DNA from 3 places in the uncultured Rummeliibacillus sp. genome. Region 2 is predicted to be linked to each of the others. Evidence: riboswitches for the same ligand, from Rfam matches in the RefSeq annotation. Region 2 holds a riboswitch; each other region holds the start of a gene.
What was found. A riboswitch is a leader RNA that binds a small molecule or an ion and turns the genes downstream of it on or off. The one in region 2 is predicted to bind thiamine pyrophosphate.
Positions count from the first base shown of each region.

Region 1 (7,071 bases), on a different contig from region 2:
CCTTATTAATACAACTACAGATACTGTCGAATTTACAAGGTTAGTTGTTAAAAAAGCTTACGAAGTAGGAGCAGCTCGTGTAACTGTTAATTTTTCTGATGATGTGATAAATCGTGAATTTTTCGATAATGCACCGGATGCTGAGTTTGCAAAATTCCCTCGTTGGATTAGTGAACAACGTGATGAACTAATTGAACGAAAAGGGGCATTACTTTGGATTGACGCAGCAGATCCAGATAATTTAACAGGTGTTCCAGTTGAAAAATTATCTGCGCATCAAAAAGCATCCGGCAAAGCTTTAGAAAACTATCGTGATGCTGTTATGAATGATAAAATTGCTTGGTCAATTATTGCTGTACCTTCTAAAAAATGGGCTGCAAAGGTATTCCCAAATTTAAAAGAAGAAGAACAAGTACCAGCACTATGGGAAGCTATTTTTAAAACAGTACATATCGGTAAAGGAAATGTAATCGATAATTGGGAACAACATTTGAAAAACTTAGATCAACGAGCAGCTATTTTAAATAAAAAACGATATGCAAAATTACATTACACTGCACCAGGAACAGATTTAACAATCGAATTACCTGATAAGCATATTTGGTGCACAGGAGCAAGTTACACACCAGAAGGTACATCATTTGTCGCTAATATGCCAACTGAAGAAGTATATACAATGCCATCGAAATACGGCGTCAATGGCTATGTGTCAAATACAAAACCACTTGCATTCCAAGGGAATATTATCGATCAGTTTAAAATTACCTTTGAAAACGGCAAGATTGTAAAAACTGAAGCAAAAGTTGGTGCTGAACTTCTTCAAGAACTAACAAAAGCTGATGAAGGATCACAATATCTTGGTGAAGTAGCACTTGTACCACATGAATCACCAATTTCAGCATCGAACATTCTATATTACAATACATTATTTGATGAAAACGCATCAAACCACTTAGCGATAGGTGAAGCTTATCCAACATGTTATGAGGGTGGAAGTGCACTTTCAAAAGAACAACTTGAAGAAAAAGGTATCAATACTTCTATTACGCATGAGGACTTCATGGTAGGTAGTGGAGAGATGGATATTGATGGTGTTCTACCTGATGGAACTGTAGAGCCTATCTTTAGAAAAGGAAGTTGGGCATTCTAAACTGCATTGCTGAACAAGATAAAAACCCTTCAACGAAAGCCTATAAGTACGTATGGCTTATTTATTGAAGGGTTTTTTATCTCTAGTAATACATTGTGGAATGATCATTATTTTTTAAAAGGGTTTTTCTTCTTTCTAGCGTCAATGGCTTTTATGATGATTGGATAAACGATTGGTGCGATTTTTATAGCAGCTTTTACAACTTTTCTTACTTGCATAATAAGCACTCCATTCTTTGGATCTTCTGTATTTCGACATGATAAATCCTCATATAGATAATATCTAAGCTTTAAGAACTTTTATACCTTGAACAATATTCCATATAAACACTGCAAGGGATAAAATGACTTCAAAGACAATAAATATTAGCCATGCAATCATGATAAATGTATCACCACTTGATGAGTATGACAAACCATTTGAATTTAAACCAATTGACTCATAACTAGTCGATTCAAAACCAAAGTTTATGATAACAGCTATGAAGATAATAACGCCGATAATAGTAGGTATGATTAACAATAGGTGAGAGAAGAAAGCACGTTTTGCATGTCTTTTAACTTCAGGTTCAGTTGCTACAAAGAACACGATTAATGGTAAAATAAATCCTGCAAAAAAGACACTAAAATAACAAAGCGATGATAATACACGATTATTATTCACATTCATCACCTCCATTCAAACATTCATATATATCCTACGTATAAAAGCGGATAAAAGATTCATATGTTTTACAATAGACAAAGAATTATTCTCTATTGAATTTCCAACTTAAGTTAAGTACAATAAATATGTTCAAAAAAATTTAATGATGTATCGACCACAAGGGGAGCCGTAAAGGACGGCTGAGAGTGAACCCGAAGTTCTAACCCTTTGAACCTGTAAGTTAATGCTTGCGTAGGAATGTGGATAGAAAACCGACTTATTCGATGTCAGGACTATCCTGACGTCGTTTTTTTTATGGTGAATATCTAATTCTGGCAATACCAGAATAAGCTTTAGACTTATGTGATCTGCATCTGAACTAAGGAGGATGAAAATTGAACAATAAGAAATTATTAATGATGATTGAAATTGCGATTTTTGCAGCAATTGGTTTAGTTTTAGATCAGCTTTCATTTAGATTGTGGGCTCAGGGAGGCTCTATTAGTCTTGTGATGGTACCAATTGTGTTGATGGCTTTTCGTTGGGGAACAGTACCAGGGCTTGTAACGGGTTTCCTAATAGGAACATTACAAGTAATAATGGGAGGTTATATTTTAACCCCATTACAAGGCTTTATCGATTATTTCTTTGCGTTTACAGTTGTAGGTTTAGCCGGAATCGTCCGACGTCAATTACTTAAGGCTAGTAAGGAAGGAAAGAAAAAGCAAGTGGTGGCGTATATTACACTTGGCACTTTTATAGGTGGGTTATTACGCTATATTGCACACACGGTGGCAGGAATTGTATTCTTTGCTGAATATGCAGGAAAACAAAACGTGTATTTATACTCAATTATTTATAATGGGTCGTATATGATACCTGCCATTATATTAACAATCATTGTAGCATCTCTTCTCTTTACTACAGCACCAAAATTATTAGAGCATAAGAGATAAAAAGAATAGACGCTTAATAAAAAGCAATTGGCCTAGTTTTCTATATTAATAGGAACTAGGTTATTTTATTTGATAAATTTTTTTCATTTTTATGATGTTAAGGAGATTTGTATGTATAAGTAAACTTTTACTGTATCTATAATATGATAGCTATAAGTTTAGAACGTCAGGGTGTTTTCTAAAACCGCATTTCTTAAATTGTGGTATAGTTAAATGTAGATAAAATGAGAAGGGATCGTTACAAATGATTGCAAAAACGAAAGAAGAAATAGATGCTTTGATGAAAGCAGGCCGTGCGATGGCTGAAATTCGTGAAGCGATGAAAGCTGCAACAAAACCAGGTGTTACAACAAAAGAATTAGACGATTTAGCTGGTAAATTATTCGAAGAAAAAGGTGCTGTTTCAGGACCAAAAGCAGAATATGATTTCCCAGGTTACACTTGTATTAGTGTTAACGAACAAGTAGCACATGGTATTCCAAACCATCATAAACTTAAAGCCGGTGACTTGATTAATATTGATGTGTCAGGCCATGTTAACGGTTATTATGCAGATACAGGTATTTCATTTATCGTTGGAGATGTTGAAAAACCAGAAGTTCAAAAAATTTGTGATGTAGCACAAAGTGCATTTGATCGTGCTATGAAAAAGGTTAAAGCTGGTTCTCGTTTAAGCCAAATTGGTAAAGCAGTAGAACGAGAAGCTCATGATAATGGGTTATCAGTTATTATGAATTTAACTGGACATGGTGTTGGACACTCTCTACATGAAGAACCACAATATGTGTTAAATTACTTTGATGCTTGGGATCGTACAATTCTTAAAGAAGGAATGGTATTAGCAGTAGAACCATTTATCTCACAAAAAGCTGAGCATATTGTAGAAGCTGGTGATGGCTGGACTTTTATTACACCAGATAAATCTTTAGTCGCTCAACTTGAACATACAATCATTGTTACAAAAGGCGAACCAATTATTACAACAAAAATTGACTAGAAAAAGTTAAAATAAAAAGCAGCTTAAAAGTTTGAAACCATTAAGCCACTTATTCAAGCTCTCTGAATTTATTCAGAGGGCTTTTGTTTTTTGATAAAAATAATTCCTACAACAAGTACACCACTCAAGAAAAGAGCAGCAGTTGTAACAAGTAATTCTTCAAAACCATTCTTAAATGCAATTCCAATAAAAGTCCAAATATAAATAATAGGGAAAAGGATATCTTCATAATGAAATCTGACATGTAATGCAATTGCTGCTCCAAATGTAAGCATAATTACTGCCCATAAAGGTTCGCTTAAATCTAAGAAGCTCCAATGATTATGGGTAAACAGGAAAGCGATGTTCATAAAAGTGACAATACTTTCCCATGCAAGGTATATAGAAATGGGTAAGCGTCCTACCCATGACCGATTCCAAACGGGATAGGTAAAATACAAACCTATCAAGGATAATAACATTAAAATAATAATGATAACTGACCAGGTAAAATATTCATAATGCCATAAGTAAATCCATAAAATATTAAGTACCGAACTCGTGACAAAATAAACAGTTTGCATAAATGTTATATGGTATTCGGTACGACGATTTTTCCACAAAAGATAAATCCAATAGGTCAAAATAATATAGATAAATACCCGAATAATATTAACGTACCCTGCAGGACTAAATAGGACAGTATAGCTATTGGAGATCTCACTTGTTGTATGGCCATTAAGTGGAATAATGTTAGCAGCTATGCTAAATGTAACCATGGCCAAATATATAATGGTTACGATCAATAGTCTGCCCAATACAATCTCTCCTTTCTGATTAGATTAGTGAAACAATCTAATAATTGATATGATGTACATCAAATTCCATAAATAATTAGTCACTCTATAGTATACAATCGTTTTAGTGTAACAACAAATACCATTTTAGTGAACATTGCGGTAAAATATTATAAAGATATAAAAAGGAGTGGATAAAGTGACTACACATATTGAAAAGCTGGATTTAAATAAAAAGCTAGACGATAAAATCTCCTATAAGAAAGAACTAAAAAAGCTCCAATTTGAAATGCTGAACATTCAACAATTCCTATTTAAGCATAATATTGGATTGATAATAGGTTTTGAAGGGATGGATGCAGCAGGGAAGGGCGGCGCTATTAAGAGATTAACACAGCGCTTAGATCCAAGGGGATATATAGTACATCCTATAGCTGCTCCTACTCAAGAAGAGTTAAAGTATAATCATCTTCATCGATTTTGGAAACGACTTCCTGCAAGAGGACAGATAGGTATTTTCGATCGTACGTGGTATGGACGAGTACTTGTTGAAAGAATTGAAGGATTTGCTTCAAAAGACGAATGGGGACGTGCTTATGAAGAAATCAATCAATTCGAAAAATTGTTAACAGATGATCATTACATTGTATTGAAATTCTGGATACAAGTATCAAATGAAGAACAGTTAAATAGATTTAAAGAGCGTCAAGAAGATCCTTATAAAAAGTGGAAGCTTACGGATGAAGATTGGCGTAATCGAGATAAATGGCCTTTATATATTGAGGCTGCTAATGATATGTTCGATAAAACAGATCAAAAGAATGCACCTTGGATTTTAATCGAGGGCAATGATAAAAAATACGCACGTATACAAGTTCTTAAAGAGACGATAAAACATGTAAAAAAAGAATGCGAACGTCAGGGCTTGCAAGTTACAGATCCTACAGAATCTTTAACTAAAGAAGTATAATATTTAAGTTTACATAGTTTTATCATAGATAAACAAAATAGTAAAAGAAAAATTTATTTTGGTTCTAGTTGAAAGAGACTTTGTCACTTAATTTTATGCATGAATTTTATATTTACTTCAGTGTTTAAGTATGGAATTCTGAATCTCTTGTTAAACGACCTTTTACAATATTCAAATGATATCTTCAATATATCGAAAAGGATGGATAATACTGTATGGTATTTTTAGAGGGACAACGTTGTTATTTGCGTACTTTAGAGTTAGCGGATGTAACACCATATACTCAAATGGTTGCACGTAATATGCATTACTGGTCAATCCATGAGCCATTACATCCACCTGAATACTACACTGAAAAAGTCCAAATAAAGAAAATTCAAGAGTCTATAAGGCAAATGCGCGCGAATCGGGAATATAGTTTTGGTATTTTCGCTTCTGAGAGTACGGAGATAATAGGGCATATTTCTATATATTCGATTAGACGTCTCCCTTTCTCCAGTGCTTTTGTAGGCTATTCAATGGATGAGGCACATACGGGAAAAGGGATTGTATCCGAAGCACTTTCACTTGTTTCAAAATTTGCATTTGAAGATCTTTGTATTCATCGATTGGAGGCATATGTTTCTCCCAAAAATGTAGCATCTGTCCGCGTATTAGAAAAAGCAGGTTATTTAAGGGAAGGGTTATTGCGTAAACTACTTTATATTAATGGGAAATGGCAAGACCATTATTTATATGCACTAATGGAAGAGGACTATTGAAAGGGTAAGGCCGCTTGGCGGAGATGGAGGACCAAATTCCATAGATTATTCAATGGAATGTAATATAAATGATATTGAAGATTTCCCGGGAAATCTGTCGAATTATTAAAAACTTGTGCTTTTACTGTATGATGTATTTCTTAAATAATATTTATAGTGATGAGATAAATACAAAAACAGCGATTTCCTCATAAGGAAACCGCTGTTTTTTATATCTTTGAGCCGTCTACAATTATATCTAATTTACCCGTCTTAGGATCAATGACTAAACCGTGAACGGGGATTGAGTCCAATACTAATGGATGGTTTTTTATCATTTCAACGCTATGTTGAACATTTTCTTGTACATCCTCAAACCCATGTAACCATTGTTTTAAATCGACACCTGAATAAGTAAGCAAATCGAGTGTATCTTGTGTAATTCCACGATCTATCATCTTTTGAAGCATTTTATCTGGGTTTACTGCACTCATACCACAGTCATAATGCCCGATTACAAAAACTTCATCTGCTTGAAGTTCATATATTGCAACAAGCAAGCTTCGCATAATACCGCCAAACGGATGATTGAGTGTTGCACCAGCACTTTTAATTATCTTAACATCACCATTGCGAAGATTCATCGCTTTTGGCAATAATTCGACAAGCCGTGTATCCATACAAGTTAGAATAACAAAATGTTTATCAGGATATTTACTAGTAATATAAGGTTCATATCGTTTTTCTTCTACGAACGATTTATTGAATGTAATGACTTCGTTTAAAATAGACATAACTGTATCTCCTCCTCTTTCTAATTGTAAAATAACTACTTAG
Region 1 covers NZ_CAKQBI010000009.1:32,222-39,292, reverse strand. The annotation lists gene Q0977_RS07955 (aminopeptidase) at 1-1,150, shown strand, start outside; gene Q0977_RS07950 (DUF4870 domain-containing protein) at 1,433-1,819, opposite strand; TPP riboswitch at 1,966-2,071, shown strand; gene thiT (energy-coupled thiamine transporter ThiT) at 2,191-2,751, shown strand; gene map (type I methionyl aminopeptidase) at 2,996-3,748, shown strand; gene Q0977_RS07935 (tryptophan-rich sensory protein) at 3,817-4,545, opposite strand; gene Q0977_RS07930 (polyphosphate kinase 2 family protein) at 4,724-5,494, shown strand; gene Q0977_RS07925 (GNAT family N-acetyltransferase) at 5,710-6,255, shown strand; gene Q0977_RS07920 (carbonic anhydrase) at 6,465-7,028, opposite strand.
Region 1: another riboswitch for thiamine pyrophosphate. It lies ahead of thiT (energy-coupled thiamine transporter ThiT); the one in region 2 lies ahead of Q0977_RS07455 (ABC transporter ATP-binding protein).

Region 2 (7,071 bases):
CAGCTTCCCACATTGTAGCAATACCAAATGCACCTAATAAAAGAAAAACAGCTTTGATACCTAAAGCAAACCATATGTTTTGCCATACGATTTTGCGAGTATTCTTTGCTATGCTAATTGCCTCTGCAATTTTAGATGGCTCGTCTGTCATGATGACTATATCTGCTGCTTCGATGGCAGCGTCAGATCCTAATCCGCCCATAGCAATACCAACATCTGCACGTGCTAATACAGGTGTATCATTAATACCATCACCAACAAATGCAATTTTTTCTTTTGGTAGTTTTTGAACATCTATTTTTTCAATTTTTTCCACTTTATGTTGAGGTAGCAACTCTGCATATACTTCATCAATTCCAAGTTGTTTTCCAACCGATTCTCCCACAATTTTAGAATCTCCGGTTAGCATAACTGTCTTCTTAATGCCTAGTTCTTTTAATAAGCGAATGGCATGCGCGGAATCTTCTTTAACTTCATCTGAAATACTAATGGCTCCTGCATATTTTTTGTCGATAGCAACATGAACAATGGTACCAACTTCAGTTATTTGCGGATATGAAATTTGCTCTTTTTTCATAAATTTTGCATTGCCAACTAATATTTCTTTTCCATTGATCATAACTTGAATCCCATGTCCCGGGATTTCTTTATAGTCTTTTAATAATTGTTTATCGACATTTTTACCGTATGCATCGAGAATAGATTGAGCAATTGGATGGTTTGAATATACTTCGGCAATAGCAGCGAATTCTAATAGTTCATCTTTCGTCCATGTGGAAGTCGGAAGTATACTATTCACCGCAAACACACCTTTTGTAAGCGTACCTGTTTTGTCCATCACTACATATTTGACATCATTTAACGCTTCTAAATAATTACTTCCTTTAACAAGGACTCCTTTTTTCGAAGCAGCACCTATTCCTCCAAAGAATCCAAGAGGAATCGAAACGACAAGTGCACATGGACAAGAAATAACTAAAAAAATTAATGCACGGTAAATCCAATCTGAAAAAGTTGCACCAGTTATTAGCAATGGTGGAATAATAGCAAGAATAGTAGCTACAATCACAACGACTGGTGTATAATAGCGGGCAAATTTTGTAATAAAGTTCTCTGTAGGAGCCTTACGACTGCTTGCATTTTGAACTAATTCTAAAATTTTTGAAACAGTTGATTCGCCAAAGTCTTTTGTCACTTCTACTGTTAGAAGACCGTTTTTATTGATAAATCCACTTAGTACTTCATTTCCAACTTCAACTTCACGTGGTACAGATTCTCCTGTTAAGGCAGACGTATCAACCATCGAATGACCTTCAGTAATTACTCCATCTAAAGGCACTTTTTCACCAGGTTTAATAATGATTATATCTCCTTCTTTTACATCTTCTGGAGAAACTTTTAGCACATTATTCCCACGTTTAACATTTGCAGAATCAGGTCGAATATCCATCAATGCACTAATCGATTTGCGTGAACGATTAACAGCGATTCCTTGGAACAGTTCACCAATTTGATAGAACAGCATAACTGCTACACCTTCAGGATACTGCCCAACTGCAAATGCACCAATTGTTGCTAATGTCATTAAAAAATGTTCATCGAAAACTTGCCCTCTAAAAATATTTTTAACAGCCCTTAGTACGATATCTCCACCGATAATGAGGTAACCAATGATGAACAAACTTAACTCTCCGATATTGGATAGCGGAGCAAACATACCAATTGCAGCCAATATAGCACCAATGGATAAGCGAGTCACCATTTTTTTCGTAGTACTACTCGCATGATCATCATGATTATGTTGTTTATTTCCGCTATTATGTATCTCGGATACAACATTTACATCTGGTTCTATTTTTTTTATAATTTCCGTTGCTTTTTTCTCCAAGTCTTCCATTTGATCTGGATTTGAAGCTTTAATTTGCAATTTTTTGGTTACAAAGTCAACAGAAGAATGAGTGACTCCTTCAAGTTTTCCTACTTCAGTCTCAATCTTCGCTGCACAATTGGCACAATCCAATCCATTCAAATATAAAGTTCTCATAATACTCGGATTATTTTTTTCTAGTATTGTAATATCAGGTTCTAGAGTTTTGACTTTCTTCTTTGCTTCAGCTACAACATCTTCTACTTGTTTTTCATCTGTTTCCATTAAAAGTGACTTTGTTACAAAGTTCACTGAGCAATTTGAAATCCCATCTATTGTTTTAACACCATTCTCAATTTTTTGAGCACAGTTGGCACAATCTAATCCTTCTAATATGAGTTCACGTTTTACTTTTGCCTTTCCTTCGTCCATTTGTTATTCACCCTCTTTATTCTTTTCCTTCATTTGTATGAATCATTGCAATTGATACTAGTTGGTGTACGTGTTCATCTGCTAATGAATAAAAGGCGAGCTTTCCTTGTTTTCGAAATTTCGCTAATCCCATATTTCTTAATAATCGTAAATGGTGCGAAGCAGTTGCAGTTGAAGAACCAATGATATTTGCTACATCGCATACACATAATTCCTTTTCTAAAGTTAAAGCATATGCAATTTTTAACCTTGTTGAATCGGCTAATGCCTTAAATAGCAATTCAACACCATTCACTTCTTCTATTTGCTGTTTTATCTTCGTTACTTTTTCTTCGTTGTAACAAAATACTTCACAACTATCTGAATTCGTTTTCTGAGCATCTTTACTCAAATCATCCACCTCAGTCAAACATCCGTTTGAATATAGTATATGCTTCAAACTTTACAATTGTCAAAAATGTCCTCAAATTATATTTTTTATCCAGATTATCTTAATAATGAAAAGTCTTGCATAAATTTTTGTACGTGATAAGCTATATAAGGAAACTGAATAGCACTAGGGGTGTCCGAGGACGGACTGAGACTGAACACCGGTGTTCTAAACCCTTTGAACCTGATCTAGTTTACGCTAGCGGAGGGAAGTGAGTTATATAAGTAATGATTCTTGTTATTTAACCCACTCTCCTATTGAGTGGTTTTTTTATTTGTACGAAACAACAATTAAATATTATTGATTCTACTAGGGGCGCCAATTGGCTGAGATTGTACCCTTTGAACCTGATCTAGTTTGCACTAGCGGAGGAAAGTAGTTTATGAGACATGTTATTTAATGTTTTACCGAAACTGCTTTCTTTATAGGAAGCAGTTTTTATTTTGTTTTAGGAGGGAGAAAAAATGACACTTAAGTTAAAAAATATTTCTTATAGCTATAGCAACAAGGACAAACAAAAAAATCAAGTAATTTCAAAACTGAATATGGAGATAAAAAAGGGAGAATTCATCTCTATTGTAGGTAGAAGCGGGACTGGGAAAAGTACCATTTTAAGATTAATGACGGGTCTTCTTCAACCCGACGAAGGTGAAATCCGCATTGATGATCTAGAGATTTCTTTAGGTGATGTTGGCTATATGCCACAAAAGGATTTACTACTTCCTTGGCGTACGATTCTCGATAATATTTTAATTGCGTCTGAAATTCAAAAGGATTTACATATATCGAAGGATGAAGCGAGGGTTTGGTTACAAAGAGTAGGCCTTAGTGAATACGAGCACGCACTACCAAAACAACTTTCTGGAGGTATGCGACAACGTGTAGCTTTTTTACGTGCCCTATTAACAGGAAAAGATGTGCTTTTACTCGACGAACCCTTTGGAGCCCTTGATGCATTGACAAAAAAGGAAATGCAATCTTGGTTATTATCCATTTGGCAAGATTTAAACAAAACGATTGTTTTTATCACACATGATTTAGAAGAAGCCATTTTTGTTAGTGATCGGATTTTGTTATTACATCCAGATCAACGGATAGAAGAAATTTTAATACCCTTGCCACGTCCACGAAAATCGGAAATGCTTTTTTCTGAAGAAATCGTAACACTACGTCAAGAATTGGAGAAGAAAATTGCAAATGAAAGCACTCAAAAATTTTCTACAAACCTATAGTTTATTTATCGGATTTTCAATCATTGTACTTGCTATTGTTGAATGGCTTGTACGGTCTAAAATTGTTCCAAGTTTTATCATACCAGCACCAACTGGGGTTGTATCAATGATTTTTGCGAATTGGCAACCACTTTTAATCGAGCATTTAAGTGCCACAATGTTAGAATTTTTTATTGGATTTTCTATCGCTGTCATTGGGGGCATACTTATTGCAGTTATCATGTTTTTCTCAAAAACTATTGAAAAGATTGTCTATCCAGCAGTGGTGATCTCACAAATGATACCTATTATTGCACTTTCCCCAATCTTTGTACTGTGGTTTGGATATACCATCTGGAGCAAGGTGGCTGTCACTTTCTTAATCTGTTTCTTCCCTATTGTTGTGGGAACTTATGACGGTTTGAAGTCCTGTGATAAAGAATATATCGAAATGCTACGTTCGATGGGCGCAAACCGATTTCAAATTTTTCAAAAGTTACAAATCCCAATGGCACTGCCTTCCTTTTTCTCAGGCTTTAAAATGGCCATTGTTTTTGCCCTTGTTGGAGCCACTATTGGAGAATGGCTCGGTGCAAGTGAAGGGTTAGGCTATTATAGCAGAAGAATGTCAGGAAACTTAAATGCCGAAGGCGTCTTTGCAGCTATCACAGTATTAACCATTGTAGGTATTCTATTATTTGCATTAGCGTCATGGATAGAAAAAAGAGTTACAAATAAATGGAGCAAAGCCAACTAAATTAATAGGAGATGTTAAACATGAAGAAGTGGATGAATATTGCAATTGTACTTTTCTTAATCGTATTTTTAACAGGTTGTAATGGAAATAATCAAGCTTCCACAGAAAATGGCAAAAAACTAGATAATATTAGTATCATGCTAGATTGGTATCCAAATGCAGTCCATTCTGCCATTTATGTAGCAAAAGAGAAAGGTTATTTCAAAGATGAAGGTTTAAATGTAAAAATTGAAATGCCTGCAGATACAAATGATCCTCTGAAACTTGCAGCTACGGGAAAAGTAGATTTGGCAATCAGCTATCAAAATCAAGCAATTTTATCAAAATCTGAAGGAATCCCGATTGTCTCTATTGCATCACTCGTTAGACATCCACTCGACCGTTTAATGATGAAAAAATCTTCTGGTATTGATTCACCTAAAGATTTAGAGGGGAAAAATGTAGGCTATTCTTCTAGTGAATTAAGCGAAGCGACACTTAAGTCTATGGTCGAAGCAGATGGAGGCGATTTTAGTAAAGTGAAAATGACAGATGTAGGTTGGGATTTAATCTCTTCTGTTGCAACTAATCATGTGGATGCTATTATTGGCGGTTACATCAATCATGAATATGTCTTATTAAACAAAGAAGGATATGATATGAAAGCCATTAAAACAAGCGATTTTGGTGTACCTGACAATTATGAATTAGTCATCGTAACAGGTCAAAACACTTTAAACCATAAAAGAGATGATATCGAGAGATTTTGGAAAGCCGTTACTAAAGGCCAAGAAATTGTTAAGCAAAGTCCAAAAGAGAGTCTTCAAGTGTTACTAGATCACGAAAATGATAGTTTCCCACTAGATAAAGATGTTGAAACCAAAAGTTTAGAAATCCTTTTACCACTTATGGAGGATGATGGCGTACCATTTGGCTATCAAGAAAAAGAAAGTTGGGAACAAGCTGAAAAGTGGCTGTATAAAAAGGACGTTATTAAAAGCCACGTGAAACCTGAAGAAATTATGGAAAATATAATTGCTAAATAAGGGGTGAATACCATGAACAATTCGAGAAAACTAACCTATACCGCTATTATTGCTGCCATTACAACCATATCGAGTAATATTATTTACATTCCTTTAGGCTTTGTGAAAGTATTTCCTATACAGCACTTTGCCAATATATTATCCGCCGTACTTCTGGGACCCTGGTATGCAGTATTGCAAGCTTTCATAACTTCTACCCTTAGATTACTACTTGGAACTGGAACTGTGTTTGCTTATCCAGGTAGCATGATTGGTGCATTTCTCGCTTCTTTCCTATTTGCGAAAACCCAAAAAATAGCATTTGCTGGAATAGGAGAAGTCATTGGCACAGGTATTATTGGAGCCGTAGCCACTTATCCAATTGCTATATTACTTTTAGGACAAAAAGCAAGTTTATTTGGTTTAGTCCCTGCATTTGCAATTAGTTCTTTCACAGGGGCGATAATGGGATACGGATTATTGAAAATCTTAAACAAAAATCATATATTAGTTCATATCTCTTCAAAATAGAATTTACTAAACTGAGTCAATTTCATAATTCGAAGTTTTGATATAAAACATGGAAATTGAATGAGGGGATTATTTGTGCTATTTCTATTAGATTATTGTCTAATAGCGGAAGATGGCGACTCCTGCGGAAAGCGAGGAGGCTCAACGCTCGCCCGCGGAAAGCGCCATCTGGAGCGGCATATTGAACATATAGTATATTATAAGTAAAGTATTTATAAAATTGACTAAACTACTAAAAAATTGTTCTATATTTCTCCTCTTTTCATAAAATGAACAAAATAAATTGTTCTATAAGGGGATAGTAGAAGATGTATAATGTTCATTTTTATGAAAAGAAAACCGTTGTTTTAAGTCAATTACGAGAAACATTACCGTTAGTCAATGATCCTATTAAGATTAAGGGCCGAAAAGGTACAGTTATTGATATTATCAAAATATCCGAGCAAACGATTAATGTGCTAATCGAATTTGAAAAGGAAAAGAAAAAACAAAATCTATCAAAAGAGATTGGGAAGAAAAGAAAATAACTCAAAAAAGCCATGCTTACATTATCAAGTTCATCGAAAAAGAATATGAATATAAATATTCATTATTTTCACTTTTTCTGTGTTCTCGATTGTATACAATGGCTTTTTTACTTTTCTTATTTAACTAACACTTCTTCAATCGGCAGAACCGTAGAATACTTAACTTCTCTTAAAATTATGATTCATATTATCAAAATAAAGTGCTAAAATTATTAACATTAAAGCGGAGCTTCACTTTTTAATCTCCACTGTGTATCAATTATTTCAAATCTACAAAAACTAGTAGGTCATCTTATTTAGTAAGGGGAAATT
Region 2 covers NZ_CAKQBI010000008.1:91,449-98,519, forward strand. The annotation lists gene Q0977_RS07445 (heavy metal translocating P-type ATPase) at 1-2,299, opposite strand, end outside; gene Q0977_RS07450 (metalloregulator ArsR/SmtB family transcription factor) at 2,316-2,690, opposite strand; TPP riboswitch at 2,848-2,956, shown strand; TPP riboswitch at 3,031-3,120, shown strand; gene Q0977_RS07455 (ABC transporter ATP-binding protein) at 3,194-3,961, shown strand; gene Q0977_RS07460 (ABC transporter permease) at 3,927-4,697, shown strand; gene Q0977_RS07465 (ABC transporter substrate-binding protein) at 4,718-5,722, shown strand; gene thiW (energy coupling factor transporter S component ThiW) at 5,735-6,232, shown strand; gene Q0977_RS07475 (hypothetical protein) at 6,541-6,759, shown strand.

Region 3 (7,071 bases), on a different contig from region 2:
CATTTGTTGATCTTACTTTCAATGGTTTCTTCGATTGCAATCTCCTTGCTTCTTTTCTTTAGAATAAGAGATATTGTAACAACAGAAAAAGAAACTATTATTGAATCCATTGATACACAATCAGAGTTATCGGCAGCAATTGAAACAATAACTACAGATTCTTCTTCAAAGGAAAAGGTAGCCACAGATGAATTTAGAGATAAATTCAAAAAACTAAGTACATTAACAGAAAAGATTATGGATGGTGCAAACATTCAATCACAAAATGTAGAAAAAAGCACCGAATTAATGATTAGTATTTCAGATGGTATAGAACAAATTGCAACAAGTACAGAAGCAGTTGCAAGCACTTCGCAATCAACAAATGAGGCTACCACAAAAGGATTTGAATCACTTGATATCGTTCTAAACCAAATGAATGCCATTAATGAATCTGTTGAAAACGTATCAAATGTTCTTACGGATTTATCAAAATTCTCTAATGATATTGGAAAAATTGTTAATACGATAACAGATATCTCTAGTCAAACTAATCTATTAGCATTAAATGCAGCCATTGAAGCAGCTCGAGCAGGTGAGCACGGACATGGATTTGCCATTGTAGCAGATGAAGTTCGCAAATTGTCAGAAGAAGTGAAATATTCTTCCAATCAGATAATAGATATCGTTTCATCTATTCAGATGAATGTTGGAAAATCTGTGGACTTGATCGAAGAAGGTAGAGAAAAAGTAAAATATGGCGTGCAAGGTGCAAATGATATTAAGCATACCTTTAGCACTATTCAAAGTGAAATTGTGGAAGTATCAAATCAAATCACCGATGTTTCAGCAGCAATCCAACAACTAGCTGCAGGGTCTGAAGAAATTACTAAAACTGTAGATTTCACAAAAAAGGTTCAGCTGAGCGGTGGAAATATGATAGAAGAACTCCATTCGACTATTCAAGAATATTTAACTAAAAAGGATAATATCGATTAGTTTGTTTCGCTTTTCAAATTAGATTGTTATTTAGGGGGATTTCACTATGAATAATAAGTTCTTTATAGAGAAAGCATTAAAGTCTAAATTTTATCAAAAAAAATTAGATAGTATAGATTTAGAAAACTGGAATAGCATTCCCTTTACCACTAAGAGTGATTTAAGAAATGTAAGTCCACAAGACGTCCTTGGTGTTAACCAACGAGACATCTCTACATATCACGAAACGAGTGGAACTACTGGAACACCAACACCAAGTTGGTTCAGTCATAATGATGTAAAACAAGAGGCAGATGTATTAATACGTTCGGATCTCAAGTTAACCGAAAATGATCTTATTTTAAACCGATTTCCGTTCGCAGTAGCATTACCAGCTTTTATCTTGTACTGGGCAGCAAATAAAGTCAAAGCAGGACATATTGGGGTCGACCAATGGAGTAAAGCAACTCCCCTTAAAAGAGTAATCGAAATAATAAATAGAACTTCGCCCTCTATTTTAGCATTGGGCCCAACTGAAGCAGTAAAACTTTATCAAACCGGAAAACAAATGGGGCAACAATATCCTATTCAAGGTTTAAGAGCACTTGTTTTAGGTGGAGAAGTAGTTTCTCCTGCCAGAAAAAAATACATTGAAAAATTATGGGGTATTCCAGTCTATTTATTGTTCGGTAGTACAGAAACAGGGGGATTATTTGTAACTTGCCAAAATGGACATTATCACATTAACCATCCTCAAGTAAAAGTTGAAGTTGTAGATGATAATGGAGATCTAGTACAACCAAACACAATTGGTAATTGCGTACTATCTTCTGGTAGAGAAGGTATGCCTCTTCTTCGATATTATAATAATGATCTAGTAGAAATTCGTAAAGCAAACAACTGTAGTTGTGGCGATAAAAACGATATTCTTGTTCATTATGGTCGTAAGGATGACGCAATAACAATTAATACAAAAGAGATAAAATTGTACGACATTCAAGAAGCAGTATACTCTCTTAGTCAAGTTCCATTTATGTGGAAAATGAGGATTGAAAATGGTTCAATTGTTTTTATTTCACAATATTTAATAGAAATCGATAGTAAATCAATACAAAAAGAACTATCTACTTTACTTGGAGTTAATGTTTCTATCGAATTACAAGATATTATACCAATTGAAACATTAACTGAGAAACCGGCATTTGGTAAATACTCCTACATTGAATATTGATCATAAACTTTGTGTTACTCACTGATTATTCTAATAAAGGTAACTTATCTTCCAATTTCAGACGATAAGTTACCTTTTTTTATTAAAATTATTTAGAGAATGATTTAAATGATTCTATAGTTTCATTTATGTTTTTACTATTGCAAATTGCCGATATAACAGCAACACCATCGGCTCCAGCTTGTATAACTTGTGATGCATTTTGTTCAGTTATACCACCAATTGCAACAATCGGAAACTCTGGATACAGGGTTCTTGCATGATGTAGAAAACTTACACCTGAAGGTTTTTTGGCATCTGATTTTGACTTTGTTTCAAATATTGGACCAATCCCTACATAATCCGCACCACCATTTACAGCATTGTTCATTTCTTGTTCTGTATGAACGGATACACCAACAATCTTACCCTTGAATTTTGTTCGAATTACTTCTAGTGCAGTATCATCCTGTCCTACATGAACACCATCTGCGTCAATCTTCAATGCTAGTTCCACGTCATCATTGATGATAAAAGGTACATTGTATTCTTTACAAAGAGTTTGACAAGCTATTGCAAAATCTTCTAGCTCAATACCTTTTAATGCATTCTTCCCTTTCTCTCTCAATTGAAAAAAAGTTATTCCTGCCTTTAATGATTCCTCTAGAACTCTAAGTGGAGCACGGTTACAGTTTGTTGTTCCCATGATAAAATAGGTAGCTAAATCAGTTCGATTCAACGATTTTCACCTCACAAACCCCTTGTGCAATTTTATAAGAAAAATGATTGGTAGGACCATGACCATGACCAATATTTAAAGGGTTCTGAATTGCTAATTGTACAAATTTCTTTGCCTCGATAATAACTTCACGTAAATTTAACCCTTGTCCTAAGAATGCCGCTATTGCAGATGAAAAAGTGCACCCTGTTCCATGTGTTTGTCTAGTTTCAATTCGCTTTGTTTGCATAGAAAATGTTGTACCATCACGAAAGTACACTCTATCGATTGCAGCTTCTCCCTCTAAATGTCCACCCTTCATCACAACACATGAAACGCCCATATCCAATATAATATCGGCTGCCTTTTTAATATCTGTGGGTGTTCCAATTGTAATTCCACTGATTACTTCTGCTTCAGGAATATTGGGCGTTAAAACAGTAGCAAGTGGAAGTAATTTGTTTTTCAATGCTTCAACGGCATCTAATTGAAGAAGAGATGCTCCTCCTTTGGCAATCATTACTGGGTCAACCACGAGACGAATATCTTTATCTTTTAAACTTTCAGCAACAACTTCTATAATTTCAGCAGAAAACAACATACCTGTTTTAACTGTCTTTACTGGTAGATCCTTCATCACACTATCAATTTGTTGTTTAACAAAAACAGATGATGTAGGGAAAATACCTTCTACCCCCAATGTATTTTGAGCAGTTAAAGCAGTAATAGCAGATGTGCCGAAAACACCTAGTTCTTGAAAGGTTTTTAAGTCAGCTTGAATACCAGCACCACCACTACTATCAGAACCTGCTATGGTCATTACAATATCCATCATTGATCACCTCTAGATATATCGTGTAATCCATTAATCACTTCTATTTGAAAAGATCCTAGTAAATTCGCAGATGCAGCACGTTCTGCAACTACCTTATAATCTTTTAACACATCATGAAGAATTGTCATCTTATCTCCCTCTACTGCTAAAGCAGCCGCACAAATGGAACTAAGTAAGCATCCTGTTCCTGTCACTTGTGTCATCAATAGATGACCACCTGTAACACTTCTCACTTCTTCACCATCTGTTAATATATCTGAAGGTCCTGTTATAATAACTAAACAGTGATATCGACTCGCTACTTGTTTTGCCACTTGTTCAATATCAATTTCCCCTTCACCACTGTCTACACCTTTCGCATGCCACTCTACACCTGCAATTGTTGCTAATTCCCCAGCATTACAGCGGATTAAATCGACTTGCACTGCTACCAATAAATCTTGAACGGTTTGTTTTCGATATGCCGTGGCACCAACACCAACAGGATCAAGTACAACAGGTATCTGTCTACTATTTGCCTTACGCCCTGCAAGTATCATTGCTTTCCTAGTACGATTGTTAATCGTTCCAATATTAAGCAATAACGCAGATGCATTGGATACCATTTCTTCTACCTCTGACGATTCATCTGCCATAACCGGTGAAGCACCAATTGCTAGCAACCCATTAGCAGTAAAATTTGCTACTACATAATTCGTCATGCAGTGAATAAGAGGATTAGTCATTCGAATTTTAGATAAACTCATAGCTAGTCACTTCACCTTTCCAATCTTCAAATGTCCAAGGCATCTCCCAGAACTTCCATTCATAATAACAGCTTTTTTTAAAATGCGATTTTAATCGTGCTACTTTTTCAGGTTGCTCTTCTGCAAAGCGATTCATCATCGACTTTTGCAATTCAATTTTTTCTTTATAATCTGGGGAACTGTACATAGCAATCCATTCTTCATACAATTTGACACCGGGTTTCGCATTTTTATACTTTTCTCCGATTTCTTGATACAGCCAAGGACACGGCAACATTGCTGCGAATGCTTCTGCAACATCACCATTATGGGCTGCATTATACATATGACTTACATAATTATATGCAGCTGGAGCAGGTTCAAATTCTTCTAATTCTTTTTCTGTACACCCGAGCTCTTGAAAAACTGTTCGATGTAATTCAAGCTCAGCTGCATTGATAAAACTGGCTGTTTCTAGGAAATAGTTAATATCTTCATTCGCCGTTGCTTTTGATGCGGCAATAGCCAGTACTTTTGTGTAATTTTTTAAATAATAAGCATCCTGCATCATATAAAATTTGAATTTTCCAATTGGCAGCGTCCCATTAACCAATCCTTTTACAAACGGATGCTCAAAACTTCCTTCCCAATACAAATTTGTTTCTTTTCTCACTTCTTCACAAAATGTCATTCTAAGTCCTCCTTAGTAGTTGGACGTAGACGCAAAAAAGTCTCCATGAATGGACATAGAGACTTAAAGTGTTACGTTGCTCCCTACGTCAGTATTAACTGTCAGGTTCCAAGGGTCAGGTTTTACCTTCTCAACACAAAAGTGTCCCCCCGCACATAAATATTTGTTTTGGGTACAAAAAAACTCTCCAAATTATGGAGAGCTACTGTACAAAATTTCTTTGAATGTACTTTGCTCCCTACGTCAGTGTTAACTGCCAGGTTCCAAGGGTCAGGTTTTACCTTCTCAACACAAAAGTGTCCCCCTGCAAATATTTAAGTTACTTTTATCGTAGCATTTATGAATTAGCTACTCAAGGATAAATTTACCTACTCTTACTATTCCATTTTGGAATCAATACTTCCTTTATCAATCATATCTCTACTTTCAAATTCTCTGTTAAGCTCATTAAAAGGAGATGGTCAAATGAGTGAATGGAATGCAGTTTTATATGATCAAAAGCACAATTTTATTTCAAAATTTGGCGGAGGTTTAGTCGAATTGCTAGCACCACAGAGAGGTGAAAATATCTTAGATTTAGGCTGTGGTACAGGAGATTTAGCTAACAAAATTGCAAATCAAGGAGCCTTAGTACATGGCATCGATGCATCAGAAACAATGATTCATCAAGCACAAACAAAATATCCACAATTACAATTTTCTGTAAATGATGCTACGCAAATTAACGTACATCATCAATTTGATGCGGTATTCTCTAATGCCGTATTACATTGGATCAAACAACCTGAAATCGTTGTACAAAATGTTTATGATGCTTTAAAGTCAAATGGCCGTTTTGTTGCTGAAATGGGTGGGAAAGGAAATATCTCTTCAATTGTAAATGCGATTAAACAAAGTATGACTGAATTGGGTTATGCGTATATTGAAGATTACTTTCCTTGGTACTTTCCTACAGCTGAGGAATATAGTAAATTATTAGAACGGGCAGGCTTCCAAGTGAAGATGATGACATTATACGAACGCCCAACCCAGCTTATTGGAGATGAAGGGATCAGAAATTGGTTGCAAATGTTTAGTAATAATATTTTTCAACATTTATCTAATACTCAAAAACAGAATGTTATTCAATTATGCGAAGAAATTTTAAAGCCTCAGTTATATAAAGAACATACTTGGATTGCTGATTATTGGAGGCTCCGGTTTGTTGCAGTTAAATAGACAAAGGAAAGGCATTTCAATTAATGTGGAATGCCTTTTATATTGAACTTCAACAGTTTATAGAATCTGTTAATGCACTATAAATAGCTTTGCTACTTTCTAAAAAAGCTTGAATATCACTAGATATGTATTTAGAAATAAAATAAGTTTGCGAAGTAATCTGCTGAAATAAGTTTAAGGATTGAATCCTTAGTATGCCTTCTTCTCCTTCTTTTTGCACAACACTTTGTGGTAAAAATGCAATTCCCAGTCCCTGCTTAACAAAATTTTTTATAACTTCAGTTTGATTAACTTGCATACTTTTATGTGAAGGAAATTTACCTGTAAGCACATGCTGAATGTCTTCCCAGTATGGTGCATATTCATGGGTTAAAATGGTCTCATTTTTCAATAATTCAGTTGCCTCTACTTCACTTTTAGAGGGTGAACTCACTAATTGAATAGCTTCATCTGCAATCATTTCAATCTGCAATTCTCGTATAGGTATTATTTTAGATAGACCGACATCTACTACACCACGGTAAACAGCTTCTCCTATCTGATTGGAATTTAATAGTTCAAGCGAAATCTGAATATGTGGTTTATTGGCATTAAAATGCTCGATAATCTTTGGTAATGTTGAGTTAGCAATCTGCGGGGCTGCACCAACTGTTAGATGAGACGTATAACCATCTAAAAAAGCTTGTGTACTCCTTAGCGTTTCATCAAGCATGTCAA
Region 3 covers NZ_CAKQBI010000005.1:122,756-129,826, forward strand. The annotation lists gene Q0977_RS05180 (methyl-accepting chemotaxis protein) at 1-978, shown strand, start outside; gene Q0977_RS05185 (phenylacetate--CoA ligase family protein) at 1,025-2,188, shown strand; gene thiE (thiamine phosphate synthase) at 2,277-2,906, opposite strand; gene thiD (bifunctional hydroxymethylpyrimidine kinase/phosphomethylpyrimidine kinase) at 2,893-3,717, opposite strand; gene thiM (hydroxyethylthiazole kinase) at 3,717-4,466, opposite strand; gene tenA (thiaminase II) at 4,453-5,136, opposite strand; TPP riboswitch at 5,200-5,297, opposite strand; TPP riboswitch at 5,355-5,452, opposite strand; gene Q0977_RS05210 (trans-aconitate 2-methyltransferase) at 5,602-6,354, shown strand; gene Q0977_RS05215 (LysR family transcriptional regulator) at 6,404-7,071, opposite strand, start outside.
Region 3: another riboswitch for thiamine pyrophosphate. It lies ahead of tenA (thiaminase II); the one in region 2 lies ahead of Q0977_RS07455 (ABC transporter ATP-binding protein).